Regions from separate parts of the Halobacillus sp. B23F22_1 genome, predicted to be linked through region 1. Evidence: predicted binding sites of a transcription regulator. Region 1 holds the regulator's gene; the other holds the start of a gene.
The links. The regulator NrdR, encoded in region 1, represses ribonucleotide reductase genes. The targets are predictions, from matches to a motif close to AACACNATATATNGTGTT.
Positions count from the first base shown of each region.

Region 2: the regulator NrdR is predicted to act here: its motif matches at 7,233-7,250, upstream of ACGTNH_RS09420 (vitamin B12-dependent ribonucleotide reductase).

Region 1 is NZ_JBIEKE010000002.1:83,938-99,415, reverse strand. It holds gene rpmI (50S ribosomal protein L35) at 1-168, opposite strand, end outside; gene infC (translation initiation factor IF-3) at 197-700, opposite strand; ribosomal protein L20 leader region at 782-906, opposite strand; gene thrS (threonine--tRNA ligase) at 1,134-3,080, opposite strand; gene ytxC (sporulation protein YtxC) at 3,414-4,229, opposite strand; gene dnaI (primosomal protein DnaI) at 4,357-5,289, opposite strand; gene ACGTNH_RS08185 (replication initiation and membrane attachment family protein) at 5,305-6,660, opposite strand; gene nrdR (transcriptional regulator NrdR) at 6,723-7,187, opposite strand; gene ACGTNH_RS08175 (cytosolic protein) at 7,223-7,600, opposite strand; gene speD (adenosylmethionine decarboxylase) at 7,728-8,105, opposite strand; gene ACGTNH_RS08165 (glyceraldehyde-3-phosphate dehydrogenase) at 8,337-9,371, opposite strand; gene coaE (dephospho-CoA kinase) at 9,534-10,145, opposite strand; gene ACGTNH_RS08155 (manganese efflux pump) at 10,156-10,755, opposite strand; gene mutM (DNA-formamidopyrimidine glycosylase) at 10,815-11,639, opposite strand; gene polA (DNA polymerase I) at 11,656-14,301, opposite strand; gene pnpS (two-component system histidine kinase PnpS) at 14,485-15,478, opposite strand, start outside.
Region 2 is NZ_JBIEKE010000002.1:316,279-331,756, reverse strand. It holds gene ACGTNH_RS09450 (M24 family metallopeptidase) at 1-982, opposite strand, end outside; gene aroQ (type II 3-dehydroquinate dehydratase) at 1,004-1,435, opposite strand; gene ACGTNH_RS09440 (YqhR family membrane protein) at 1,505-1,996, opposite strand; gene ACGTNH_RS09435 (SA1362 family protein) at 2,302-2,700, shown strand; gene ACGTNH_RS09430 (patatin-like phospholipase family protein) at 2,716-3,609, opposite strand; gene mntR (transcriptional regulator MntR) at 3,956-4,393, opposite strand; gene ACGTNH_RS09420 (vitamin B12-dependent ribonucleotide reductase) at 4,529-7,099, opposite strand; gene ACGTNH_RS09415 (rhodanese-like domain-containing protein) at 7,518-7,898, shown strand; gene gcvPB (aminomethyl-transferring glycine dehydrogenase subunit GcvPB) at 7,933-9,396, opposite strand; gene gcvPA (aminomethyl-transferring glycine dehydrogenase subunit GcvPA) at 9,389-10,738, opposite strand; gene gcvT (glycine cleavage system aminomethyltransferase GcvT) at 10,758-11,858, opposite strand; glycine riboswitch at 11,921-12,006, opposite strand; glycine riboswitch at 12,010-12,100, opposite strand; gene ACGTNH_RS09395 (DEAD/DEAH box helicase) at 12,269-13,906, shown strand; gene ACGTNH_RS09390 (YqhG family protein) at 13,903-14,712, shown strand; gene ACGTNH_RS09385 (YqzE family protein) at 14,709-14,882, opposite strand; gene ACGTNH_RS09380 (shikimate kinase) at 14,929-15,414, opposite strand.

The sequences.
Region 1 (15,478 bases):
ACGGAAGTCTCCGGCAGAGACGAACGTTGCTTTACGTAGTTTACGTTTCTGCTTCGTAGATTTATTAGCAAACAAGTGACTAGTGAAAGCGTGAGAGCGTTTCACCTTTCCGTTACCTGTTTTCTTAAAACGTTTTTGAGAACCTTTGTGGGTTTTCATTTTAGGCATTACAATTTCCTCCTTCAGCTAATTTTGCTTACTTCTCATTTATAGGAGCAAGCATCATAAACATATTACGACCTTCCATTTTAGGCTTGGTCTCAATTGTAGCGACATCTTTACATTCCTCAGCCAGTCGATCAAGAACTTTTTGTCCAAGTTCTTTGTGCGTAATGGCACGACCGCGGAAACGGACAGAAGCTTTCACTTTATCGCCTTTTGTTAAAAATTTACGAGCATTACGCAGCTTCGTGTTGAAGTCATGCTCTTCAATTCCCGGGCTTAAGCGTACTTCTTTAATTTTTATCGTTGTTTGATTCTTACGAGCTTCTTTTTCCTTCTTCTGCTGCTCATAACGATATTTCCCGTAATCCATAATGCGGCAGACCGGAGGCTTCGCATTAGGTGCAACCATAACAAGGTCAAGATTTGCATTAGCTGCAATATCTAGTGCTTCATTCTTAGATTTAACACCTAGTTGTTCGCCGTTTACATCAATGAGGCGTACTTCACGTGCACGAATTTTCTCATTAACATTCATGTTATCTTTGCTAATATCTAGCCACCTCCAACATATTTTAGAAACCTTATATAAGATCCGTCATCGACAAGTAGTTTTAATCCCATAAAAAAAGTGCCGGTACACATAATGCACCCACACGTCTCCTATCAAAGTCAAAGGATAAGTAACCTGCCAACTGCGTTATGCGTCGATCAGGTGAGAAGCGGGTGCTTCTTCTTGTCTCAGATCCGTTCATTCAGTTACCTAAATTATAATATCATGGTCATTAGCTTGTGTCAATTATCACTACAACAACTTTCTTACTACTTAACAGATAGTATAGGATATTTAACAATAAATCAATAGCATAAAAAGAAAAAGATAAAAATTAAGGATACTCTTCACACGAATAAGCTTATAGAAAAACACATGGTTTTTCTATAAGCTAAAAGCCGTGCATATAAATTTTTATTTACTTATTTAGTAACTTTTGATCAATCTCGTTACGTATCTCTTTGATGAAAGAATCAACAGCTTTTGATTCAGAATTTTGTTGACTGTAACGGCGAACGTTAACTGCGTGATCCTCAATTTCACGATCACCAACCACTAAGGCATACGGAATTTTTTGAGTCTGAGTCTCTCGAATCTTATAACCAATCTTTTCATCTCGCTCGTCAACCTCTACGCGGATACCTGCTTCACGAAGTTCATCTTCAAGTTTTTTAGCATACTCAAGGTGTACATCAGCAGAAACCGGGATAATCCTCGCTTGAACAGGTGCCAACCAAGTAGGGAATGCTCCTTTATACTCTTCGATAAGAAAAGCAACAAATCGCTCCATTGTAGAAACAACACCACGGTGGATAACTACTGGACGATGATCTTTTCCGTCTTCACCTACATATGTTAAATCAAATTTCTCTGGCAAGTGGAAATCTAATTGGACGGTAGAGAGAGTCTCATCTTTACCTAGCGCTGTCTTCACTTGAACATCCAGCTTAGGGCCGTAGAACGCAGCTTCTCCTTCAGCTTCTACATATTCAAGCTTCATATCTTCCATGGTTTCTTTTAACATAGCTTGTGCTTTATCCCACATCTCGTCATTATCTACATACTTTTCTCTATCTTCCGGGTCACGATAAGATAAACGGAAGTAATAGTCGTCAATACCGAAATCCCTGTATACTTCCTGTACGAGACGGACCACTCGCTTGAATTCATCTTTTAGCTGATCTGGGCGAGCAAAGATATGAGCGTCATTAAGAGTCATCGCTCGAACACGCTGTAATCCCGCTAAAGCACCTGACATTTCATGACGATGCATGGTGCCAAGCTCCGCAATCCTTACAGGCAGGTTACGATAGCTGTAAAATTCATTTTTGTAAACCATCATGTGATGGGGACAATTCATTGGCCGGAGCACTAGATCTTCATTATCCATCTCTAATGTCGGGAACATATCATCTTTGTAATGATCCCAGTGTCCACTAGTTTTATAAAGGTCTACACTGCCTAATACTGGAGTGTACACATGGTCGTATCCCAGCCTTTCCTCAGTATCTACAATATAACGTTCAATATTTCGGCGAATAGTTGCACCTTTAGGAAGCCACAAAGGCAGACCTTGGCCGACTTTTTGATTCACTGTGAAAAGCCCCAGTTCTTTGCCAAGCTTACGATGATCACGTTCTTTAGCTTCTTCAAGCATCTGCAAGTATTCATCCAAATGTGCTTGTTTTTCAAATGCTGTTCCATAAATACGTTGAAGCATTTTATTATCACTGTCGCCACGCCAATACGCACCAGATATATTCAAGAGCTTGAATATTTTAATTTTGCTCGTCTGTGGGACATGGACACCGCGGCATAAATCAAAAAATTCTCCCTGCTTGTAAATAGTAAGCGGCTCTCCTTTTGGAATATCTTCAATAAGCTCTAGTTTCAGCTCATCGCCAACTTCCTTATACTTTTCGATCGCCTCTTCTCTAGAGAGTTCAATTCGCTCGACTTCATGGTTTTCATCAACGATCCGCTGCATTTCCTTTTCGATCTTTGGAAGATCTTCAGGAGTCAATGAAACATCAAGGTCAATATCATAATAAAAACCATTTTCAATCACAGGGCCCACTCCGAGTTTTACTTCTCCGTATAGTCTTTTAATAGCTTGTGCCATTAAATGAGCTGTGGAATGTCTTAAAACTTCTAAACCTTCAGGGTTTTTATACGTTAAAATTTCTATCACACCATCTTGCTCAATGGGTCTTCTTAAATCATAGGGCTCTCCATCTAATTTAATCGCCAGAGCTTGTTTACGCAGCCCTGGAGAAATTGAATGAGCAATTTCTTCACCAGTCGTTCCCTTATCAAACTCTTTCTTATTCCCATCAGGAAATTGTATATTAATCATTTCTGACATCTTCATCACTCCTTATTTTATTTATAAAATAAAAACGCCCGTCTCTCAGTACAGAAAGTACTAAGGGACGAGCGTATTATCTCGTGGTTCCACCCAAAATTTCCCACAACCTCAATTGCGGCTTCATTCGTCCTTAACGCAGACCAGACGCTGTTTATTACTAGCAGCCGTTCACAAACAGGGCTCCGAGGTGGTAAACAAATAAAGTCGTCAGGAAGGAGTTTTCAGCCGATGACTCCCCTCTCTAATCCAGCGTCACTTTTTATTCTTGTCCTCATCCAAGCGATCCTAATATTGAATATGTAGGTATTATAGCGGGATTCAATAAAGAAATCAAGCTTTGAGAAAAGGAAAAAACGATAAAGGTTTCCAAACGGCCTTCTCTTCAAAAATATTCATTAAAAGCTCAAGTTTAGCTTCACCCTGATGATCAGAATAAATCATGAGCTCCTCAGGAGAATAGATTAAGGCAGGTAAAATGCCTAAGTCTTCAGGCAGGTTTTGGATCATTGGGTCGGGATGAGAACCTAAATAATTTAAAAGCTCAGCCCTTCCTACTCGATTGCCTTCCGGGAAGTAATATTTAATTTCACTATCATACTTAACGTGTAAAAGAGGAACAACACTCGATTTATTTTTGACTTGTCTTCGCCAAGTATCCACCATCATTTGATGAGCTTCTTCTAATTTGTACTCATCTAACAGCTTACCTGTAAACTCCAAAAAATCGGAGTAAATGTATTCTAAACAAGAAGCAGACAATTCGTCAAAATCTGAGTAATCATGTTCAAAAACTTTTCTCTTAACAAAACGTTCTATTTCTTGGTCAATAGCAGGCAGTGTTACACCTTCAGGCGGGTCAGCCTTTAGTTTAGCTGACAATCGTATTACCCGCTCAATCTCTTTATCATCGTCATAATAAAAGCGGTGCCGCAGTACTCCCTCCATCCAAGCATTCATCTTCCGCTTATAAAGGATATCAAGTATTGCTTGTCCGATGTCCGTCATCGAACTAATACTGTTTTCATTTAAATAAACATACCATTTACTCTTTTCCTCTTTTATTTCACCTTTTAGTTCTCGCCTAGAATATGAATCAAAGAGGATTTGATAAAAAATAAACGCTTCTTTTCGATTAGAAAAATACACACAAGCCAACATCACTTCCCCCTCACCACAACGTGTAAAGCTTTATGATCACACCAATTAATGGTCTTAAAGCATTTTCTACTTTATACATATGTGAGTTGTGAGAAAAACATGCTATATGCTCGCATTAATCGCGGCGATTTTTGCCATCCACTTTGATTAGATCGCTAAGCTGACGTATTCTTTCTGTAATTCGTTGGGCTTTAACTTGCTCTACATCACCACGGTTGCTCGTCGTAAAGATTTGTTCGAGTTCTTTCAAATTATAATTGGAGGTGAAGAAGACAGGGAGCCTCTCCATCATACGATACTGCAAAATCGAGCCAAGCACTTCATCCCTAAACCAGGCAGACTGAGATTCAGCTCCTATATCATCTAACATGAGAACGGGTGTCGTTTTAAAAGCTTCAATTTTACTATTCATCGAATCATCTTTAATCGAATTTTTAATCTCCCGAACAAATTCAGGCATGTATATGAGCATAGAAGAAATGTTTTTTTCGCTTAAACTATTAGCGATAACGCCTAAGAAGTAAGTTTTTCCTACACCGAAGGGGCCGTGAAAATATAACCCTTTACTTGGCAGTTCGTCCGTAACCCCTTCCAAGTACTGAACCGTTTTAGCCACCGCTTCTGTACGATCAGGATCATTTAAATCTAGTCTTTCAGAGCTTGCTTCTAATATTTCTCGAGGCATGTGAAGACTGTTGATCAAAGACTCTTGTTTTCTTTTTTGTTCCAATTTCCTTTCACGCGGACATTTATTGTACATTAATTTCAACTCTGAACCTACCACAGTTGGCTCAGGAGTATATCCCTCTAAAATATTTATACACCTCTCACGAGAAGGGCATTTTTCACAGTTTTTAGATTGAGACTCAAACTCGTAAAATTTAATTAATTGGCGGTCTACCTCCTCTTCCGTTAAGGCAGGGTGTGAGGCAATAAGTTCTTTCACTTCCCGATCTTGAAGTACTTGCTGTTTCATATTATAAAACCGCTGCTGGAACTGTTTATGATCTTTCATCCACTTTTTTAAAGATCTTTGAATCGGCTCCACTTCGGCCACCTCCTTCTATGCTCCATTTCCTTTTTTAGAAAGCTTGCGAATTCTTTCTTCTAAGTCTGAGGTATCATAAGAAGATTGAAGCTTTTCTTGTTGTTGCCTTCTTTCATCTTGCTTTTTAAACCACTCGGGGATAACCTCAGTCTTTTTATTTTGATACTTTCTCTTAGGCTGGTTGCCCCATTGCTGGTATTGTTGATGCTCCGCTTTCGCTAAGTTCATGGCCTGGCGGACAGTACTAACATTCTTCCTGGCCCAGTGACTGGCTATTTTTTCTAAATATGGTTTAGATAGCTTCATATCTGTTTTCAATAATACATAATGGACTAATACATTCATTACACCAGGTGTTAAGCCTTGCTCAGTCATTACATCCCGTACCATTCTCATGTCTTGACTAGAAGCCTGGTTTCCAGTCGAAAGATCTTCTAACAGTTCACGAGGAGAAATTTGTTCCAGTAGTTCAACAAACTGATCTTCTTTACTTCCACTATCCTTAGAAGATGAAATCACTTTTTCTCGCTTGTTCAGAATTTGCTCATTATCATCTGTGTGGCTTTTCATAAAATCATGACATGCCGACTTAAATTCTTCTAGATCAAGTTCGTTATCTTCATTTATCGACCAAGTTAATGCTCTCTCAATCTCGGTAGAACTAAGGTTATACAAAGCACCTAGTTGACTAATCACTTTCTTGTTAATTCCTGTAAGAATTTTCCCGGCCGGATACATTCTCTGCTTGAGGGCTTCCTGAAGCCAATTAAAGTCTATTCTCCGCTCTGAAATGACAGGTCCTTTTTGTATATTGACGTTATCCTGCTTTCCTTCTGCAGAGTTTATATAGGGGTGATCAGTTCCTTTAATTTGAGGGTGAAAGACTTCATCAAATGACACGGTCACTTCCTCATACCCTTCGTACAGACTACTTCTATTAATCATCAATCGTTTCTTCAATTGCTCTAATTTATCTGAACCAATTTCGTGTTGCAGCAACAAAGATAAGAAGGTATCATCTAGAAATTCCTCTGCTGCCAAAGGAGGCCGCAGTTCATATAAGTAAACCGTATCTTCTTCTTTTTTTACAAAAGTCTTTATTAACCCAATGGCTTCTAACTTTTTTCTAGCTTCATAAATTTTATCTAACGGGCAAGATAAATACGTCATAATCGCGTGGTGGGTTTGTACTTGTTCTCTGTCATTTGTTTCCCACTCACTTGTTAAAAACTGATATAGAGAAATACCTAATATCCCTATCACAGGTTGGTATAAGTGGGTAAGCGACCAGTGGGCATGTTTAGGTGTGCTCCCTTTTTTTGTTAACAAAAAACCATCAACCGGCAAAAGCTTACCTATTGAAGATTCCATTTCCTACTCGCCCCCTTTTCACGAAATTAAACAAGAGAAAAAGAAAATGAGCCGATCGGGGCTCATCCTTTATCCTCGTGTTTAATTAAATCCTTTAATTCATCGATAAATACGTTAATATCTTTAAACTGCCTGTAGACAGAAGCAAATCTCACATACGCGACTTCATCAATCTTTGAGAGTCTCTCCATAATCATTTCACCAATATCTTTGCTTTGCACTTCAGAAACACCACGGTTCCTAAGCTCTTTTTCTATATCTTGAGTAACACCTTCAAGCTCTTCTACAGCTACTGGGCGCTTTTCACATGCTCTAATAAGCCCGCGCATGAGTTTCTCACGACTGAACTCTTCACGCGTACCTTCTTTTTTTACAACAATCAACGGAACTTCTTCCACTCGTTCAAACGTTGTATAGCGAAAATTACAATTCTCACACTCTCTTCTGCGCCTTATCGCATGCCCGTCCTCAATAGGTCTTGAATCAAGAACTCTAGTGCTTTTGTAGTGGCAATTAGGACACTTCAAAAAAATCAACTCCACCTATTGTCATTTCATACAACTCACTGTTTAGGATCATATTTAGGGAATTGACGATCCAGCTTATCGTAGCTATCTACGATTAGACTTCGGCTGAATCCGAAATCAATTGGACCTCCTGAATCTGTTGTAACAGAAAAGTCTACAGCCGTTTGAAAAGGACGGACCATGATAATCGTAGCCACTACAAAAGCTTTTCGTTTCCCTTTATATTTTATTGTCAACTCGCCTCTTTCTTTTGATACAGCTACCTTTTCAGAAGGAGAGGGAAACATTTCTTCTACAGCACTAAAAATTTCATCACGCTTCGCTTTATAGTACCTTGTTTGTAGTGAAGCATCACGATGGTCTTCACTGGTTTCAGAATGGTTGCTAAAATATTTTGAAATAAATGCTTTCACTAACATAACCCCTTACCAAAAATTCGACATCATCTCTATATTATTTTAACACGTTTTATTAAAAATAAAAGCAACCACTTTATAAAGATACAGCAAAAAATCACACAGAACGCTGTGTGATTTTTTATTACAATGCTTTTGATTGTTGAACTTCGACTGGCCCCATACCTCTAGGAACCTCTACCGTTTCATTTCTTCCTGCCTCTAAAGCCTCAACGATATAATGAGCGGCTACATTAGGATCAATTCGATCACCGCATGTATAAACATCAATACTCGCATAACCATGCTCCGGAAAACTATGAATCGTTAAGTGGGACTCAGAAATAATAACCACCCCGCTCACTCCATGAGGAGCAAATTTATGAAAGGCTACTTCTCGAACTTCTGCACCAGCCCTTAAAGCAGCATCTACAAAAACCTGTTCAATATAATTCATATCATTTAATTTATCTTCATTACAATTCCACAACTCACTAATAACATGTCTTCCCATTGTATCCATTTTAAGGATCCCCCTTTTTTGTACATTGACTTCGTTCCCTTCTAAATATACCTACATATACTACCACGGGGGAAAGTTAGTCCTGAGAGGTCCTAACCCTTTAAGTAGAGCATGAAATTGACAGTATTCAGAAGTTCAAAGAAAGTATATACGGTTTATCCCTTTTTTGCAAGAAACAATTTTTCATAAATTTGTTTCTTATAATTGTAGGTTACAATGGTTCAACAGTCATTAAGAAACTTTTGCTGGTGTTTCTTGTTTCATTAAATTACCAACATGTTTAGCAAGATCTACTACTCTGCAAGAATAACCCCACTCATTATCGTACCACGCTAGCACTTTTACTTTCCGATCACTCATAACTTGAGTAGATAATCCATCAACAATAGCAGAAGCTGGTGATGTTGTATAATCAATGGAGACAAGTGGTTCTTCGTTATATTCAAGTATACCTTTCATCGCTTGATTACTGATCGATTGAAAGGCTGCATTCACATCTTCAGTCGTCACATCTTTTTTTAGATCGACGACTAAATCTACTAATGACACATTAGGTGTAGGAACTCGCAAAGCCATCCCATTTAATTTCCCATCTAAAGAAGGGATCACTTCACCAAGGGCTTTGGCCGCACCTGTGGAAGTAGGAATAATGGATTGAGTACATCCTCTGGCACGTCGCAGATCCTTGTGGGGGTTATCTAAATTTTTTTGGTCATTCGTAAAAGCATGCACAGTAGTCATTAATCCATTTTCAATCCCAAAACGATCCTCTAACACTTTGACTACTGGTGCTAAACAGTTTGTAGTACAGGAGGCATTTGAAATTACATCATGTTCTTCCGGATTATATGCGTCTTCATTAACTCCCATCACAATCGTTGCATCTACGGACTTACCTGGTGCAGTTATGATTACTTTCTTCGCGCCAGATTTAATGTGTAAGGAAGCTTCTTCTTTTGTTTTAAATTTGCCAGTGGCTTCTATAACGATATCAATATTTAACTTATCCCACGGAAGTTTTAAAGGATCTCGATCAGAACAAAGTTCTACTTTTTCACCATTTATTAATATCCCATCATTAATGGGCTCAATTTCTCCATCAAATCGTCCATGGATACTATCGTACTTTAGCATGTGGGCGATTGTTTCAGCAGGATAACTTGCATTAACGGCTACAAGTTCAATTGACTCATCTAAGACCGCTTTTCTGAAGACCATTCTTCCAATTCTCCCCAGACCGTTAATCGCTATTCTAGTTTTCTTCATAAGGCAATCCCCCTAAATGTGATATACTTTTGAATTGTATTTTCAAAAATAGTATAACACATTGAAACCGTTTTTGTGGCTTGTTTTTTAACATTTTTTAAAAAGGGCTTTAATCCTTTACATCATACAAGAAAATACAAAAAAAGCCTGATTAACTTGTAGTCAATCAGACTTTATCAACACGTTCCATACAGTTAATATACGTTTTAACTGCTGATAACTTTCTTCAATTGTTCCAGAGTTATCAATCACTTCATCAGCTCTTTCAGCTTTTTCTTGAATTGGGATCTGTGACCGGATTCTTTCTAAAGCGTCCTCTTTCGAAGATCTATCTCTATCCATAAGCCTTTTAAGCTGAGTTTCCTCATCAACGTAGACGACAAGCGTACGATCGGCAAAATGAGCCAGGTCACTCTCAAAAAGCAATGGAATATCCAATACCACTGCCTTTTCTCCTTTATTTAAATACCCATCTCTTTGCTCAAGCATTTGTTTTCTAACTTCAGGATGGACAATTTCATTTAATTGCTTCCGCTTCGTTTCGTCTTTGAAAACAATACTTCCTAATTGCTTACGGTTTAATGTTTGATCTTCATGTAACACCTTTTCGCCAAAGCGGTCCACGATTTTTTGATAAGCAGGCCGGCCAATCTCAACCACTTCTCTTGAGATGACATCGGCATCTACGACTGGAATGTTGAACGAGTCAAACATCTTAGATATGGTACTCTTCCCAGTAGCTATACTACCCGTTAACCCTATGATTATACCCATCCCGGCCCTCCTAAACTAGCTTAATTAGTCCAATAATAATTAATAAAATCCCTGGTAACATAGAAAGGTAATCCGTTTTACTGCTGAATTTTTCCCCACTCTTTAACCCGCCATACAGCATAACGCAAGTGGCAAGTATAATAAGTCCGGCCGTATAAAATGGGGGTAAACCAATAAAAACACCACTAAAGCCTGCACCTATTGTATCAAGGGAAAGGGCGGCCCCTAAAAGTACAACTTCTTTGCCGTGGATGCCCCCGGAATGGTCTACATCGGCATCTTCTGGAGATTTTAATACTCGAGTCGGCTGCGTCCAGATAGACTCGTCATGATTAGCATTCGTGCTTTTTTTATTAGACCAGATAAAAAACAAACCTAATCCAACAAATGAAAGTGCTGCTAACCATTCGAATAATTGTGGATTAATATATGGTAACAGCAAGTGTCCGACAGAGGCTGAACATAAGTAACAGAGTCCGGAAAGAAGAGCAATGCCACAGATCCCTTTAAATGATAAATAAATCTTTTTCAAACCGATCATACAGCCAATTCCAAAGCTGTCTATGCTAACCGCTACAACAAAAAGTAAAGTAAGAAAACCAGTCCCCAACACTTTTCACCTCGACATAGTCAATGTGAAATAGTATATGGGCGAAGAACCATTATGTGTTACTTTTGACAGCGAGGACAGACATGGGTTCCTCTACCGCTTACCTTCAGCTTTATTATTGGATTTCCGCAGCCTAAACATCCGGTATTTTCTTTGCCGTATACTTTTAATTGCTGCTGAAACATTCCCATTTCACCTTGTCCATTTAAATAGGAGCGGATGGTTGTTCCACCCTGCTTCACAGCTTCAACAATCGTCTGAGTACTCGCTTCTTTGAGTCGGGAGGCCTCCTCATACGTAAGCTCCTTCCCAGTTCTCTCTGGATGAATCCCTGCTTTGTACAATGCTTCATCAACGTATATGTTACCGAGTCCCGCTACAACCGATTGATCTAGCAGCACCGATTTAATCAAACGGCTTGTTTTCTGCAATTTTTCATAAAAATATTCTGTAGTAAACGAAGGATCAAATGGGTCAGGGCCTAATTGAATAAGAGGCTTTTCATTCCATTCTTGTCCTTTTTCAAATAAGTGCATCGTTCCAAATTTTCGAACGTCATCGTACCTTAGTTCAGAACCATCTGTAAAATGAAAAATTACATGGGTATGCTTTGGTTTAGGAAGGGAAGCTTTATAAACCCCAAACTTCCCTTCCATTCTCAAATGAGACACCATGGAAATGTCCTCAAAATGAAAGATTAAAAACTTTCCCTTCCGATTGATATCTTGAAGCTCCTGGCCTTGAATCCAGGTCCTAAAGTCATTTGGATCTTGAGGTCTTTTAATAATATTGTCCCAAAATATTGATACATCTTTAACTCTTTTATTTAACACCAACTGCTTTAGCGTTTGTCTAACCGTTTCTACTTCTGGTAGTTCAGGCATTCTTCGTTCTCCTCACTTACTTCGCATCGTACCAGGTCGGTCCAAAGGAATAATCAACCTCAAGCGGGACGTCTAATTCGACTGTTTGTTCCATCACATCTGGTACGATTTCTTTTAATCGTTCAAGCTCTTCTTCAGGCGCCTCCAGGATCAATTCATCATGAACCTGTAAAAGCATACGAGCTTGGAGCTTCTCTGTCCTTAACCGTTGATCTAGATCAATCATCGCTTTTTTAATAATATCTGCCGCACTCCCTTGGATTGGAGTATTCATGGCAGTGCGTTCTGCAATGCTGCGCTGATTGAAATTACGGCTCGTAATTTCTGGCAAGTACCTTCTTCGATTCATAAATGTTTTAACGTATCCTAACCTTTTGGCCTCCTGTATAGAATCGCTCATATACTCTTTTACCCCAGGATAGCTCGAAAGATACTTTTCAATAAACGTTTTTGCTTCTTTTCGTGTAATCCCCAGACTTTGTGATAATCCATAATCACTAATGCCGTATACGATTCCAAAGTTGACCGCTTTAGCTTGCCTGCGCATTTGTGAAGTTACATCACCCTCCGAAACATCAAATACTTCACTAGCCGTCTGAGTATGAATATCTTTCCCTTCTTTAAAAGCATTTTTAAGCTTTTCATCCTGCGCAATGTGAGCCAGCACGCGAAGTTCTATTTGAGAATAGTCGCTGGCAAACATTACCCAATTCTCTTGTGACGGTACAAAAGCTTGTCTGATTTTTCTCCCCTCTTCTAAACGAATGGGAATGTTTTGCAGATTGGGCTCAATAGAACTGAGACGACCGGTTTGAGTGAGAGCTTGATTAAACCTTGTGTGAATTTTATTGGTATCCTGATTCACCACTTTCAACAGACCTTCAATATAGGTGGACTTAAGTTTCCCAAGTTGTCGGAACAGCAGAATTTTCTCGATAATTTCATGCTCATCTTGAAGCTGTTCTAATACATCAGCAGAAGTGGAGTAGCCTGTTTTAGTTTTCTTAATCACAGGAAGTTCCAGCTTTTCAAATAAAATAGGGCCGAGCTGCTTAGGTGAGTTTAAATTAAATTCTTCTCCGGCAAGTTCATAAATTTCAGCCTTAATCTCATTAAGTCTACGGTTAAGATCGCTTCCCATTTCCTCTAAGCGGCCGGCATCAACTTGAACGCCACAATGTTCCATCTCCCCGAGAATTAATGCTAGCGGCATTTCTAATTCTTCATAAAGTTTATACTGCTCATTTTGCTGTAGCTGATCCTCCATTGTTTTTTTAAGCTTGTAGAGAACAGCTGCCTTTCTTGTTACGTGTTCCTGCATGACGGATTTATCCTCAGGAACTTTTAATTTTGCCCCTTTTCCATATATCTCTTCATCATACTGGACAGCATGTTCGTTCATACGATGACTGATGGAAGGTACGTCATGATTATTTTCAGAAGGATTAATTAAATAGGAAGCTAGTAATAAATCAAATGAGATCCCACGCAGGGCTATACCATGTCTTCTTAAAGCCACAAGCGTTCGTTTTGCATCAAAAACCCACTTTTCTTGTGAAGGGTCTTCCGCCCACTTGATAAATCCTTCTGATCTCTCCGCATCTTCCATTGTAATAAAATAGTTTCCATTCAGATTGACGATAGAAATTCCTACTATTGGGGACTGATGATAGTTTTCATGAAGCATTTCAACGACCACAGATTCTTCTCCAGTTATCATATCTTTGGTTAATTCATGTATCACATTAACTTTTACTTCATCCCAGTCTTCGGGGACTTCCTGATGAGAGACGGCTTCATCCTTAGAAACTCTGCTTATTAGTGATTGGAAGCCAAGATCTCTAAAGATTGAAGACACTTTTTGTTGATCATATTGCTGGTACTCTAAATCTTCTATGCCAATTTCAATAGGTGCGTTACGTTCAATCGTCACGAGTTCTTTACTCATGAAAGCTTCCTCTTTATGTGTTTCCAGCTTTTCTTTTAATTTCTTACCACTTACTTCAGCCAACTGTTCGTAAACAGTCTCCAGCTTATCAAATTGCTTTAACAATTTAACTGCAGTTTTCTCTCCTACTCCCGGCACCCCCGGAATATTGTCAGAGCTATCTCCCATGAGTGCTTTTAAGTCAATCACCTGATCAGGTCTAATCTCCATTTTCTCTAAAAGAAAAGCAGGATCATACGTATCCACATTAGTGATTCCTTTTTTAGTCAAAGTTACTTTCACTTTATCAGTCACAAGTTGAAGTAAGTCCTTGTCACCAGATATGACTTTTACATCGTACTTCTTCTCTTGTCCCTGTTCAGCTAATGTACCAATAATATCGTCAGCTTCATATTGATCCAGTTGGTAATGTTTAATTTCGAACGCCTCCAGCAGTTCTTTTAGTACAGGGAATTGCTCTGAAAGCTCTGGAGGAGTCTTTTGTCTTCCACCTTTATATTCTTTATACGTTTTATGACGGAAAGTCGTTTTACCAGCGTCAAACGCTACTAAAATATGATCCGGCTTATCTTCTTCTAATATTTTCAACAGCATTGTTGTAAAACCATATACGGCATTTGTGTACACACCCTTATCATTATTAAGTAAAGGAAGTGCAAAAAATGCACGGTAGGCAATGCTGTTACCATCAATTAAAACCAATTTTTCAGCCATTATTTCAGCTCCTCTTAGAAAACATCATTACCTCTATTCTATCATGTTCCTTTCGAAGAAGAAAAAACTACAAAAAAAGAGCAGAAGCGAGGGAAGCTTCTGCTCATCAAGAGAAAACACCTTGGATGAAAGGGTTTCAACTGTATCGTATCAAAAAAAAGTAAATTTCTTTTCAATATAGTATTAATTGTTTGTAAATTCTTTAAGTAGTTTGACGTGGAATCTGGTCCCTTTACCAACTTCACTTTCTACCTGGATCGAACCATCGTGAGCTTCTACGATGTGTTTTACAATCGCCAGCCCAAGGCCAGTCCCTCCTGAATTACGGCTTCTCGCTTTGTCTACCCGATAGAATCGTTCAAAGATTCTAGGGATTTCTTCTTCCGGTATCCCCACACCATTATCTTCAATACTTATTACGACATAATCATCGTATTCTTGAAAATCTAAGCTAACTTTCCCATTTTCCCCCGTATAATTAATTGCATTAGACATGAGGTTAATAAAAACTTGCTTTAACCTGCTTGAATCACCTTCAACTATAGTACTTCCACTAATGTCGGCATGCAATGATATATTTTTTTGAGCAGCTTGCTGTTCAATGATAGGAACGAGATCATGCAAGAAATTCTGCATATTGATTTGTTCGATTGTCAGATGAAAATCTTCTCTTTCTACTTTGGAAAGCTCAAGTAAATCTTGTATAAGAGATTGAAGCCGCTCACTTTCTTTTAAAATAATCTCAAGGAACTGATTTAACATCTGTTCGTCCTTCATCGCTCCATCGAGAAGAGTCTCCGAAAACCCACGGATTGATGTAATCGGTGTTTTTAATTCATGAGATACATTGGCAACAAAGTCTTTACGCGTTTGTTCAAGTTTCTTCATGTCAGTAATATCATGAAAAACTAAAACAATGCCTTTCCATTTCTTCTTATCACTGAAGATAGGAGCACCTGTTACTTCAAGATGTTTACGGTTAATATCCACAGGCAGAATAAAGGTTTCGCTTACTGTCTCTTCAAACATATAAATATTTTGAACAGTTTCATGAATGGTGTTAAAAGGAATCGCGTCGTGATAAAGATATCCTACATAATCAGGCTTCATTCCTCCGAAACTGTCTAGAAATGCACGGTTCACAAGTTGAATATAGCCTTTCTCATCAATAAGTATT
Region 2 (15,478 bases), 230 kb from region 1:
GGCAACCACCAACTTTAGGAACGTAGATGCCCGGCTCAACCGTTACCACCATTCCTGGTTCTAAAACTACATCAGAACGATAAGAAAGTCCGGGACCTTCATGTACATCCAGTCCGATGCCGTGACCGGTTGAATGACCAAAAAAGTCGCCGTAACCTTTATCTTTAATATAATCACGCGTCAATGCATCTGCTTCTTTCCCCGTTATTCCTGCTTTTAAACCTTCCATTCCTTTGAGCTGAGCCTGTAAGACAGTATCATAGATTTCTTTCAACTTTTCATCTATTTGTCCAACTGCTACCGTCCGAGTAATATCAGAGCAATAGCCATTGTATAAAGCTCCGAAATCCAACGTCACTAATTCACCCGTTTGTATTTCTTTGTCTGAAGCAACACCATGGGGTAATGCCGACCTGGAACCAGAAGCAACGATAATATCAAAGCTAGACGATAAAGCTCCTTGTTTTCTCATGAAAAATTCCAGTTCATTAGAAATCTCTATTTCTTTAACTCCAGGTTTTATGTAATTTAATATATGGGAGAAAGCATCATCAGCAATTTTGGTGGCATCCTTTAATATAGTAATCTCGTCTTCGGACTTTATCAAGCGCAACTTCTCTACTAACCCTGAAGTAGGTGTTAAATCTGCTTTTACATGCTGGCGGAAGAGGTCATACTGCCCATATGTAAGTAAATCTTTTTCAAACCCTAATTTAGTGATTCCTAATTGATTTGCCTGCGCAGCTACTTCTTCATGTAAAGGTACTTTATGCTCGATTATAGAAAATCCGGTTGCTTGTTCTGCCGCTTGTTCTGTATAGCGAAAATCAGTGATCAAAAGCGCTTGATCTGCGGTGATTATTAAAGCACCAGAAGATCCTGTAAAGTTAGCGATATACCTTCTATTCTTAGAGGACATGATAAGGAAACCATCTATCCCTTGTTCTCCAAGCGCGGCCCGTAATTTACCAAGTTTAGTCATGAAAAAATTCTCCCTTCGCTTTTAAAGCTTTTTTAGCAGCCCTACTGCTGCGAGCTGATAGCCATCTGTACCAAGACCCACAATCTGTCCCTCACATACTGGCGCTAACATCGAATGGTGACGAAATTCTTCTCGCTGATGAACGTTCGAAATATGGACTTCAATGACTGGAGCTGTAATTGATGCGATAGCATCTCGCAAGGCAACACTTGTGTGAGTATAGGCCGCAGGATTAAAAATGATACCCGAAACCTCCCCTTCCGTTTCGTGTAATTTATCTATAAGTTCACCTTCATGATTGGATTGAAAATGATCCAACTCATATTGGTATTCATCTGTTACAGCTTTTACTTTATTGACCACATCAGCTAGTGTTTCCGTTCCATATGTGTCCGGTTCTCTTTGACCTAACCTGTTTAAATTAGGTCCGTTAAGTAGTAACAAACGTTTCACGATTAACCAACCACCCTATTCTCCCAAAATGAATATACTCCTATATTTTATCATACTATGAGCATATCATCACTTTGGCTGCTGATTATACTCGTGAAACTCGTACGAAATTGAATATCCAATGAAAACTCCATAAAGGATGAATAGGCATACACTCGTTACATACGTATCGCTAGTTAAATCACTCCATGTAGGTACAGCTGAAAATATAGGATTCAAAGCAAAGAAAACAGCTGAAAATACTACTATACCTAATAGCAGTCCTGGCCACATACCATTTTTTCGTTTCAATAATAAATAATATATAAGAGATACTAAGATTGACAATAACCCTACTATTATAACTGCAAGTATTTCCGCTAAAAAAGAACTCGTCCAATTCGTCTGCCAGAACGATCGAAAAATGAACGAAGCTGGAGATACTTCAGAAAAATGAAAATAATAAGAAATCGCTCCTAATGTACTCCATAGTACGCCAGAGACAAAGCCAATAGTTAATGACTTGGCCAGCACACTTTGCGGCGGCTCTTGTTTTCTTTGTTCTTTTGCTTCATCTGACATTTTCATCACCTCATCGTTATATTTTCCAACTTCTTATTTTTCATCCAATTTCTTTGAGCAAAAACTGTAGTGAAAGTCTCTGTATTGCTGTAAAATAAAAGAAAAGAAGTACTGGCGTTTCCACTAAATATTAAAGGTGATTTTCCTAATCTATGCATAATTAGAGCCTTATTGGAAAGAATTTAAAGAGTTAGTTGACTCGAAGAATTTTATAAATGTGTAAAAAAATGATAACAGCAAGGTCTAAAGTGGTATACAGATAGTAAGACTATCTTTATTGAAATTATGTAAAGGAGGAATAATTCATGACGAGGAACTGGGTAAGCCCTATGATCTATACACTAATTGCCCTTGCTATATTTTACGTGGGTGTGCAGCTCTTCACCAACACATCTGGCTTTCTAAAGTCTATTGTAATGATGATTGGAATCGCAGTGCTGATTTACGGGGCCATCTACTTTTTCTTTATCCGTCAACGCGTTGGATCCGGAGGTAACAGCAATGAAATGAAAAAGTATAAACAAGCGGTTAAACAATCAAAACAAAAATACAAAGCGCCAAAGCCCGTAAAATCAACGAAAACAAATCCTTCTACTACAAAATCCACATCGCTCCAAAAGAAAAAAGCTAAACGAAAGCAGCCATCCCACTTAAGAGTGATCGAAGGAAATAAAAATAATAAAAAAGATCGTGCCTCTTTCTAATACAGGCTCGATCTTTTATTTTGACCACCTTCTTAAAAAACCCGTCGCCTGTTCACGGCCTATTTCAAGTAATCTTTCTTTTTGTAGAGGACTTAGGTAAAAATCCGTTGTTTCCACACCTTTAACAGGGATAAAAATAATGTCACGACTTTTTGTGGTTGATATATACCGTGCATCGTGAGCTTGCTTCATCGTACTAAATAATGCCTGAAACATTTGAATAGAGTTTTTTATTTTACGCTCAGGCAGCTGATCTGGCGGATCGCTTAGCTGCATTCCTATTATCGGACGCTTCCTTCTCCCATGCTCATTCTCAAATAACCAAATCGGAAAATTACTAAGAACTCCTCCATCAACAACCAACGATTTCCCCTTCTTTCCATGTATTTTCACAGGCATAAAAAAATAAGGCAAACTTGCACTGATCCTTACTGCTTTTGCTACAGAAAACGTCCTCGGATCAATACCGTACACCTCACTTAAATCATCGGGAAAAACAACCATTCTCCCTAAAGTAACATCAGAGCATACGACTTTCAGGCTTCCCTTAGGCAGGTCATCAAAAGTGTGAATTCCTTTTTTATGGAGCCATTTAGTTAAAAGCTGTTCTAACCTATTCCCTTTATATAATCCCATTCTAAAGTATAGAAACAACCATTTTGAAAATGGGAAAATTTGATCCGAGAGAGGTTGGTCGATCAATTTCTCAAAGGATAGTTCCTCTAGAATGATATTTAAATCTTTCGCATTATAACCCGCTGCTTTTAAAGAAGCAATAATAGCACCGGCTGAAGTTCCTGCCACTCTTTCGAAACAATAATTCTGCTCTTCTAATACTTCTAATGCACCTATAAAAGCAAGTGCTTTTACCCCTCCACCAGAAAATACGCCGTCAATATTCACGCACATCCCCCCACACTTATATATAGAAAGAAGTCGTCGTTTATAGAACAAGAAGGCATGAAAAAAAGGCATTATAAAATGCCTCAGGCTGTTGAAAAAGCTTAGACAGAGAGAAGAGGTTAGCAACCCTTCCCTGAAGAAAAGGCACAAGAAAAAGCCGTCACTTAATTCAATTTAATACGTGTCGATATTATGGGTACACTTCAATAAAAACCGAAGCCCACCTTTCGCCTGTAGAATAGGTTTTGTTACCTGCACCCATATTCTATCGAATGATAGAAACTTTCCCTGACATAAAAAAATGTAGAGAAAACCAAGGTTTCTCTACAAGCTGAGGCGCTATAAAACGGCTTTAATTCTCTTCACTATTTTGCTCTTCATTTTTTTGCTGTACATCTCTTAAATCAGATACTCGGCTTTTATTTTCTTCAAAATATTGTACCAGATCACCTATGCGATCTATAGAATCCCAGCTTAAGTGATGCTCGATCCCTTCTACATCTTCATAAATTTTGTCTTTTTCTACTCCAATTATTTCCAAAAACTGTTCAAGTAGTTCATGACGATAAACGAGCCTTTTTCCAACTTTTTTCCCTTTCGGGGTCAGGATCAGCCCACGATATTTTTCATAGTTTAAATATTGGTCACGGTCCAATTTTTGAACCATTTTCGTTACTGAAGATGGGTGGACTTGCAGGTTCTCAGCAATATCAGAAACACGAGCATACCCTTTATCTTCTATTAATATGTAAATTTGTTCAATATAATCTTCCATACTTGGCGTCGGCATGTTGAACCCCCAATACAGCATATGGTCGCTAGACCTTTTCATGAAAATGATACACTAGTTTCCCTTTGATGACAAGGAATGGAGCTATTACAAAAGAAAGACACTTGCGTAAAGCAAGTGTCCTTTGTGTCCATATTATAATCCACATTTCAGCTGCGCATTACAATTTGTACACGTATTACAGCCGCCAATATCTTCTACTGTTCCTTTTCTACAAACAGGGCAGGTGTCCCCGACTTCAGAGCCAATGGTTACATTCGTTTTCTCAAGTTCATGCACCGTATCCATCAGTACAACCCGAGGTTTTGTATCTTCCTCAAATTCAAACTCTGTTTGCTCCCCGTCAAATGCATTTTCTTCCGCTTTCAACGTTAGAACTTGACTGTCACGACTGCCGTCTACATAAACAGTTCCGCCCTTAGCTCCACCACGGTAAAGCCTTTGGTAGACACTTTCAACCTGTTCTACAGAATAACCTTTTGGTGCATTTACTGTTTTAGAGATGGAACTGTCTACCCAGCGCTGAATCACACACTGTGTGTCCGCGTGAGCTTCAGGGCTCATAGTCATTGCAGTAATAAACCATTCCGGTAACTGATCAGGATCCTGGTCGGGATTTCGGTCCAGGTACTCTTTAACAATATCTGCTTTTACTTCAATAAATTTTCCTAAACGGCCGCTTCTATAATAAGAGAAAGAAAAATAAGGCTCAAGACCTGTACTTACACCCACCATCGTACCTGTACTTCCAGTAGGAGCTACCGTCAGTAAATGAGAGTTTCTTATTCCGTATTGAAGGACTCCTTCTCTTATATCTTCAGGCATTGCCTGCATGTATCCAGTATTCACAAAATTCTCTCGGAGTTGTTTTGTTTCTTCATCGGTTTCTCCAATAAGGAAAGGAAAGCTTCCTTTCTCTTTAGCTAAGTCGATCGATGCACGATAAGCGGTAGTAGCAATGGTTTCGAATATTTCATCAACGAGCTGGTTTCCTTCATCAGAGCCATACTCTGTTTCACAATAAATAAGAAGGTCATGCAGCCCCATCACTCCTAAACCGACTCGGCGTTCTCCAAGAGCCTGTTTCTTGTTTTCTTCCAGGAAATAAGGAGTAGCATCGATTACGTTATCCTGCAGGCGTACACCCGTAGCTACCGTCTTTCTTAGTTTTTCAAAATCGACTTGCTTGGCTTCCTTGTCTGCAACTGCAGCAAGGTTAACTGCGGCTAGATTACAAACTGAGAATGGGGCTAACGGTTGTTCACCACATGGGTTAGTAGCAACCACTTTTTGACCATACGCACTAGCGTTTGTCTTCTCATTTGCATTATCGATAAAGAAGATGCCTGGTTCCGCTGAATAAGTAGCACAAATATTAATAAGCTTCCATAGCTCGGCAGCTTTGACTGTACGATATGTGCGAACAGCTAGTCCTTTATCTTCCCATTCACGTACATCTCCGCTTGCCTGCCACTCCGCATTATAAATATCCATTTCTTCCTTAGAATAAGATTCCACATCCGGGAAACGTAAGCGATAGTCCTGTTCATTCTCAACAGCATCCATGAACTCCTTTGTAATACATACAGAAATATTCGCACCAGTTAAAAATTCAGGATTATTTACGGTATACGTTCCGCCTGTATGAAGTTTTTCTTCAGCTTCTCGGATGCTGCTTTCTGTGAAACCACCCTGACCTGGCATCGCTTTGTAATTAACAACGCTTTGGTACAAATCACGTTCTGTTTCTGTTAATGGAGTGAATTTTAATTTTTCTTTCGCTAAGTTTTTGATTTGCTCATCTTCTGTATTTTCTATTAAATAACGCAAAATTCGAGGGTTTTGCATTTTAGAAATAATAAATTCGACAATATCAGGATGCCAATCCGCTAACATTATCATCTGCGCTCCGCGTCTTGAGCCACCTTGCTCTACTAAGTGTGTCAGTTTCGCAATATCATCAAGCCAGGATACTGAACCAGAGGATTTACCATTTACCCCCCGGGCAAGCGTATTTCTCGGTCTAAGAGTAGAACCATTTGTTCCAACCCCGCCCCCGCGAGACATGATTTCCATTACTTGTTTCCGGTGATCAGAAATTCCTTCACGGGAATCTTGAATATATGGCATCACGTAACAGTTAAAATAAGTAACATCAGTGTTCGATCCTGCTCCATATAAAACTCGGCCGGCAGGTATAAAGTTCAAACTTGAAAGCTCTTTATAAAATTCTTCAAAACTTTGTTGTCTTTTATCCTCATCTACTTCAACCGCTGATAAACCAGCAGCATTCCTTAAAGCAATCTGCTCATAATAGACTTCTAAAGGCTTATCTATGATATCCAGGTTGCGTGTAATTAATCCTGAATCGCGTTCTTTTTCACTATCCAGTACATTAACAAAATCAGGTTCAACCTTGACAACAGCTTTGTGTGTTTCCCAATTGATTGATTGGATGAAACCGTAACCGCGTGCCGGAAACTTAGGATCATCTTTAACAGTTAATACAACGAAATCACCTTCTGCTAAAGTTAATTTCTCTGTGTCTTTGAATGCATAGCGGTCAAGCATGACTAGTCTTGATACACCGCTGTGTGTTACCTTCATATCCGGTGTAATCTCATGCACCTGTTCAAATTGTCTAATATCAGCATTCAAACGTTCTACATCGATTTTTGCGTTAGCGTCACTCGTTGTGGACGTCATTTGCATACAAACCTCTCCCTTCAATCATGCTTCATGAGGCATGTCCATAAATTACTACAGTGATGTTTAACCTATAAGTAACATACCACATCTATGATTTTTTAATCAATATATTGTACTTAAAATAAAAAATATTTCTATATATTGTGTTTTGAACAACATTTTAGAACTTTGTCAATTTGAAAATCGTTCAAATTATAAAGTAAGAAGAAGATATTGAAAGTAAACCTCTCTTCTTTTATTCGAAATCACCTTTTTTATCGTTTGCACCGTACTTCATTTAAAATACTTTTTTTCAATTATAGATAAAGCTTCTCTATCATAAGATACATTACCATATAATTTCAACGGGAAAAAAACTTTGAAATAAGAAGTATTCCCCCATATAATAGATAGGGGAAAAGGGGGTAGAGATAAAATGGAACTATGGATTTTAATTGGTGCAATTGTCTTCTTAATCGCTTTTGGCGTTTTCCGATTTTTGAAGGCTCGAAAAATATTAACCACATTAACGGAAGATGAGTTTCGTCAAGGTTATAGAAAAGCCCAGCTTATTGATGTACGAGAACCAAAAGAATTTGACGGTGGTCATATTTTGGGAGCTCGCAATATTCCACTATCTCAAATGAGAAACCGATTAGTGGAGATCCGTAAGGACAAGCCTGTGTATCTTTATTGTCAAAGTGGTGCACGCTCTACACGTGCAGCATTAATGCTCAATAAGAAAGGTTATCAAAACTTAAACCAATTACAGGGCGGCTTTAAAAAATGGAACGGAAAAATAAAAACTAAAAATTAAAAGACGCTGCAGTTACTGCAGCGTCTTTTAATTTTTATTCCTCTTTTTGATACCTCAAAATCGGTTTTCTAGCAGCAGTAGTTTCATCCATACGGCTGACAATTGTTGTATGTGGGGCATCTTGAACTTTTTCTGGATCATGTTTCGCCTCTTCAGCTATTTGTAACATGGCGTCAACAAAAGCATCTAAAGTTTCCTTAGACTCCGTTTCGGTTGGTTCCGCCATTATGGCTTCCTCTACATTGATCGGGAAGTAAATCGTAGGAGGATGATAACCAAAGTCTAACAAACGCTTAGCTATATCAAGTGTACGAACCCCTAGTTTCTTTTGAAGCTTGCCAGATAAAACAAATTCATGCTTACAGTGCTGGTCAAAAGGAAGTTCAAACTCTTTTTGTAGACGGCGCATCATATAGTTAGCATTTAAAACAGCATATTCACTCACCTTTTTAAGTCCTTCTGCACCCATCGTGCGAATATAAGTATATGCTCTCACGTTAATGCCGAAGTTCCCATAAAACGGTTTTACCCGCCCAATCGATTTTGGTCGCTCATAGTCGAAATCGTAGCCATCTTCACGTTTTGTTAAAATTGGTTTTGGCAGAAATGGTTCGAATTCGGCTGTAACTCCAACAGGGCCAGAACCTGGCCCCCCTCCTCCGTGCGGTCCAGTGAAAGTTTTATGCAAGTTTAAATGTACAACGTCAAACCCCATATCACCAGGCCGTGCATACCCTAAAATTGCATTTAAATTAGCACCATCATAATAGAGCTTTCCTCCAGCTTCATGAATAATTGAGGCCATCTCTTCAATATTTTCTTCAAACAAACCTAATGTATTAGGATTGGTAAGCATAAGCGCGGCTGTGTGCTCATCGACAACACGTCTAAGGTCCTCTAAGTCTACAAGCCCTTGCTGATTCGATTTTACCGTTACCGCTTCGAATCCTGCTACAGTAGCCGAAGCAGGGTTCGTCCCATGGGCTGAATCAGGAACAATTACTTTAGTACGGTTATAATCTCCGTTGCCTTCATGAAAAGCACGTATCATCATCAGGCCAGTCCACTCCCCGTGAGCACCTGCAGCTGGCTGTAGTGTCACTGTATCCATTCCTGTTATTTCAGCTAATGTCTCTTGAAGGTCATACATCAGCTCCAGTGCGCCTTGCACAGTTTCAACTGGCTGCAAAGGATGGATATGACTAAAACCAGTAAGTCTTGCTATATCCTCGTTTACTTTTGGGTTATACTTCATCGTACATGAGCCTAAAGGATAAAACCCAGAATCCACCCCATGGTTCCTTGTGGATAAGGCTGTATAATGGCGCATGATTTGTAATTCACTCACTTCTGGCAGTTCTGGTTCACTTCTTCTTATAAAAGCTTCTCCAAGCTGTTCTTCTATATTAGTCTCTGGAACATCTAATTCAGGTAAACTAAAGCCTGTACGACTCTCTTGACTGTGTTCAAAAATTAATGGAAAGTCTTGATTAGCCACAAATATCCCCCACTTCCTTAACGAACTGATCGATCTCTTCTTTCGAACGAATTTCTGTCACCGCTATGAGCATATGTCCTTTTAACTCCGGAAAATGACTGCTTAAATCGTAGCCGCCAATGATTCCTTTATCCAACAGTTTTCGATTTACGGTATCTACTTCATCTTTTAAGTTTACGACAATTTCATTAAAAAACGGTCCGTCAAATGCTACTTCAAAACCTTCTTCTATTAATAGTTTCTTCATATAAGAGGCTTTCTGAATATTCATCCAGGACATTTTTTTCAGGCCTTGCTTCCCGAGAGAAGACATCGCCACTGATGATGCCAATGCATTTAACGCTTGATTTGAACAAATATTAGATGTTGCTTTGTCACGTCTGATGTGCTGTTCTCTTGCTTGTAGTGTAAGGACAAACCCTCTACGGCCTTCTTCATCTTTCGTTTGCCCTACCAGTCGGCCAGGCACTTTACGCATCAATTTCTTTGTTGTAGCAAAATAACCACAGTGAGGACCCCCAAACTGGGCAGGAATTCCAAAGACTTGCGCGTCACCTACTACAATATCCGCTCCGAACTCTCCTGGTGGTGTAAGATAACCAAGTGCTAAGGGATTACTAGAAGTAATGAGCATCGTTTTTTTCTGTTCATCCACAAGTGCTCGTACTTTTTCTAAACGTTCGATTTGTCCAAAGAAATTTGGATACTGTAGAACAACACTTGCCGTATTTTCATCGAGTTCATTTTCAAGATGCTCTAGATCGGTGACTCCATTGTTATGGTCAATCTCTACCACTTCCACCCCTGGACCCTTTACATAGGAATGAATGACAGCAAGGGATTCAGGATGAATCGCTTTTGACACTAATACTTTTTTCTTTTTCGTCTGTCCCGCAGAAAGGTTTACTGCTTCAGCTAAAGCCGTTCCACCATCATACATAGAAGAATTAGCTACATCCATTCCTGTAAGTTCACAAATCATTGTTTGAAATTCGAAGATCGCCTGCAATTCTCCTTGAGAAATCTCCGGCTGATATGGGGTATATGCAGTATAAAACTCTGAACGAGAAATGACGTGATCAACAATCGAAGGAATATAATGGTCATAGACACCAGCACCAAGGAAACTAGTATGTGACTTCGTATCAATGTTCCGTTGAGCCAGCTGCGTTAGTTCTTTAGTCAGAGCGAATTCATTTTTTGGCGGCTTTATATTTAAACCCCCGCTGTAGCGGACGTTTTTAGGAATATCCGCAAACAATTCTTCCGTTGATTCCGCCCCTATAGTAGAAAGCATTTCTTTTTTATCTTGTTCTGTCATCGGTAAGTATCGAAATTCCATTAATCTTTCCTCCAATCCCTTAACGTTTGTAAAATGGGGTTGATACAACTTTTGCTTTTAATGTTTTCTTACGAATCTGCACACTAACTTCTGTTCCCAGCTCTGTATAGTTAATATCTAATATAGCTAATCCAATATTCTTTCCTAATGTAGGTGATTGTGTACCTGTTGTTACAAAACCAATAACCTGATCTCCATCTACTACATCGTACCCAGTCCGAGGGATTCCTTTATCGATCATTTCAATTCCGACCAGTTTACGTTTTAGCCCCTCCTCCTTCTGGCGGAGTAATGCTTCTTTTCCTATAAAATCAGCTTCTTTATTAAGTTTCACGGCAAATCTAAGACCTGCTTCAAGCGGTGTAATATCTGCACTCAACTCTTGCCCATAAAGTGCTAAATTAGCTTCAAACCGCAGAGTATCTCTTGCGCCTAATCCTATAGGCTGTACACCGTGCTCCTCACCGTATTCAAGAATGGCCTGCCATAACACAGGTCCTGATCCACTAGGCAGATATACTTCAAAACCATCTTCACCCGTATAGCCAGTGCGCGATACAATTGCTTCTCCTTCTACTCCATTAAATCGAACGTCTTGTGCAAAATGGAAAAACTTAATATCTGAAAGTTTTGTAACCGTCAAACTTTGTAAAGCAGCCTCAGCATTAGGGCCTTGTAAGGCTAACTGAACATACTCATCGGAAACATCTGAGACATCTACCTCTTCATCTATATGTCGCTTAAGCCAATCCACATCTTTCTCTCGATTCGCTGCATTGATAACGAGCAAGTATTTCTTATCGTTTAACATATAAACGATAAGGTCATCGACCGTGCCGCCGTTTTCATAACACATAATGGTATATTGTGCTTTTCCCGGCTTCAGTTTTGAAACGTCATTTGTCAGCATTTTTTGCAAAAAGGCTAAACTCTCTTCCCCTTCAACAAGCACTTCTCCCATATGGGACACATCGAATAGACCAGCTTTTTGACGCGTAGCATGATGTTCGTCTTTAATACTTGAAAATTGAACTGGTAAATCCCATCCTCCAAAATCAATTGTTTTAGCACCAAGCTTTTTATATTCAGGATATAACGGCGTGCGCTTTAAATCTGTCATTCAATCACTCCTTATCTCTTATTAGCCATAAAAAAAGAGACTCCACCGCATTATTAGGGAGTCTCTGTCCGTGCACCAGAAAGTTTCACGCAATCTTTTACGCTTGCTTCTTGGGTGGTTTACCTCTTTTGATAAACTCTCTCCAGAGCTGCGTCCTACAGAGGTCTTTTTGCCTGAGAGATTCACAATTAGTTGCTTGCTCCTTCGGCGCTACATTATGTAGACTCTCCCCCTGCAGTCATTCGCTTTAGTATTTAGTTAGACGGAACGGGACATACTAACCTGTAAAGCATGCGACAAACTCTCTTAATTTTCAGCTTCATTATACCATAGCGATTTAAAACGTACAGTTTAGATTTTTAAATTTCAAAAGAATCTATAAATAAACCCACTATAAGGAGGGGTTGAATGTGATTAAAGTTCACCAAGACTCCGAATTCTTACCTATCCTCACCAAAAGACTGGAAGCATCCGATTCGCTTTGCAGTTTTGATGAATTTAAATTAGCTTGGGAAGGGTTAAAATTACAATCCATCCCGCAATTTGAAGGGGTACTATCGCTAGAACAGCTCCCTCATGTGCAGTTCTTAGATCACCAAGTCCAAGCTTGTGAAAGAGTAGTTCATGAAATGAACGGCCGAGCCATTCTTGCTGACGAGGTAGGCTTAGGAAAAACATTGGAAGCTGGATTAATTTTAAAAGAATATATGATTAGAGGAATGGCTAAAAAAGTACTTATTTTAACCCCTGCTTCATTAGTCAATCAGTGGACTCAGGAACTCAGCGAGAAATTTTATATACAAGCCGCTTCTCCCCGAAAGAAACATGCAGACTGGAAAAATTGGGACGTAACCGTAACTTCAATAGATATGGCAAAAAGAGAACGCCATCAGGAAGAAATTCTCTCTATCTCATACGATATGATTATTATTGATGAAGCACACAAGTTAAAAAATCATCAGACAAAAAACTTTCAGTTTGTTAAACAACTAAAGAAAACATATTGTCTTTTATTAACAGCAACACCGATACAAAATCAATTAAGTGACTTGTTTAATTTAGTTTCCATATTAAAGCCAGGTTATCTTGGTGATTTAACAGAATTTAAAAAGAAATATAAAAATACGAACTTAGATGAAGAATCAACACAGCAGCACATTCATTCACTCCTTAGCAAACTAATGATACGAAACTTAAGAAAAGATACTGGACTTGATGCTTCAAAACGCAGAGTTAAAAATATTACACTGTATTTTAACGAAGAAGAACGACGTTTTTATGAAGAATTAGAAGCTCTCAAATCAGACTATCCCTCTTTTACATGGTTAACCTTAGCTAAAGAGTTTTGTTCTTCCCGAGAAGCGTGCTTTATGTCTTTAAAATCCATGAATGAACAAAACCCGTCTGACCTTAAAACCCACTTAATAGAGAGACTCGGAGAGTTACCTCACCATACGAAAGCCGAAAAAATGACGGAATTAATTAAGGAATCAGGCGAAAAGTTTATCGTATTCACAGAATACCGAGCTACTCAATTTTATTTACAATGGTTCCTACAACAGCAAGGTATTTCATCAGTACCTTTTAGCGGCAAATTTAATAAAAGTAAAAGAGACTGGATGAAGCAGCTTTTTAAAAACAAAGCCCAAGTCATGATTGCCACGGAAGCAGGCGCTGAAGGTATTAACCTGCAGTTTTGTAATAATATGATTAATTACGACCTGCCATGGAATCCAATGCGTTTAGAACAAAGAATCGGCAGAATTCATCGTTTTGGCCAAAAGAAAGATGTAAATGTTTTTAACTTTGCTATAAAAGAGACCCTTGAAGACCACATCCTTACTTTACTTTATGAAAAAATACAACTTTTCCAAAATGCAGTAGGGGACTTAGATGCCATTTTGGAGAAAATTCCGGGCGGAAGTTTCGAAAAACACGTTCAGACTATCCTTCAAGAGTCTGAGTCTCAAGGTGAGATTGATATCAAATTAAAAAATTTAGTCAGCTATGTTGAGTATTCAGTAGAAGAAAGGAAGGAATTAGGTTGAATAACGCTAGACATTATAACTTCACAAAAAGTTTCTTTGAATTAAACGGTTGCCTGATTACAGAGAAAAAACCTAAGCATATGACAATTAAGCTTACAAAAGAAATGGACGAAGCTCTTATGAATCGTCCATTTTATTGGCATTATATGAAAAAGATGAATCGAGAAGGGGAACCATTAAGTTTATCGTTTAAGGATATCAGTCTAGGGGATGAGGAAGAGGGTATATTTTTACACGCTGGAACACCTAAATTGCAACAAATATACCAAGTAGCTCTTGAAAAGGGATACACGACCCGTTTGTATGAGAAAATAAATTCGCCTTCTCAAAACCTTGCTCTTCATCCGTGGTTATGTATCAATGCAAAGCTTACATTTCGAGGGAAACAGTCTAAAGATCTATTGCTGTCTCTTGGTCTAAACCTTATTAATGGATCGCTCATTCACGAAGCTATGAATAAATTTCTAGGTGTGTCATTAACTTCAAATATCTCTGATTACACCTTCCCAATGACTCCATTAATTCGTTTAGAAAGCGGTTATAATCGGATCCTACAGAATATAGAAAACTACCTTCATGAGCTGGATACTGAATGGGCTGACCAGTCACTCTCTCAGCTCAATTACGAACAAAAACTGCTAGAAAGCTTTTTTCAATCCGGGGACGTTGATCCGGAGCAATACGAAAAGGAGCTTGAACAGCTCCATATCCGTTACCAGCCACGTATTCAGTTGAGCGTAGCTAATGGCGGCTTAATCTATTTAACCCACGAGACATCTCAGGACCTGCTAACCCATTATCATTAATTGCGCCGCTTTCTCAGCATCTTCAATGCGAATGGCAATAACCCAAACCAATAAGAAGTACTTTTCTTGGACACTTTCGCCTGCTTTTTTTCCATTTTCTCCCTCTTTGTCATATGCATGTGTTTCATCATTTCTTCTGTTAAAAATTGTGCATACTCACTCTTTTTCATAAGTACTCCCACCTTTATCAGAACTACTTTTATTATGTCCGGTGGGTTAACTTTTTAGACAATTGAGAACTTCGTTTGCAATAACAGGGGTCTCCTTGTGATCAACTTGAATCACATGGCTGGCTAGTGAACGATAAACCGGCAAGCGTTTTTCATAACGCTGTCGGTTTTCTTCTCGATTATTTGTCCATAGAGGTCGAGCTTGATCATTAGATAGTCGGCCATCAATCGTTTCAAAAGACGCATCCAGAAAAATAACCGTACCTTTTTTTAATAGTTCTTGATTTTCGGGAGCCAGTATAACTCCTCCCCCAGTTGAAACGATAACTGGCGCTTGCAGCGATTTTAATAAATCTGTCTCCAGCTTCCTAAAATACGCTTCCCCATATTTATTGAAAATTTGCGGGATACTCATTTCTTGTTGTTGTTCAATCGTTTCATCCATTTCTATGTATGGTATGTTCAACTTATCACTAAGCTCACTGGCCACCGTGGATTTTCCACTTCCCATGTACCCAATTAAAAAAATCATAATATTATCACTCCATTTTTATAAAATTTTTGCAGGAATTTATCAACTTACGTCGAAATAAGTA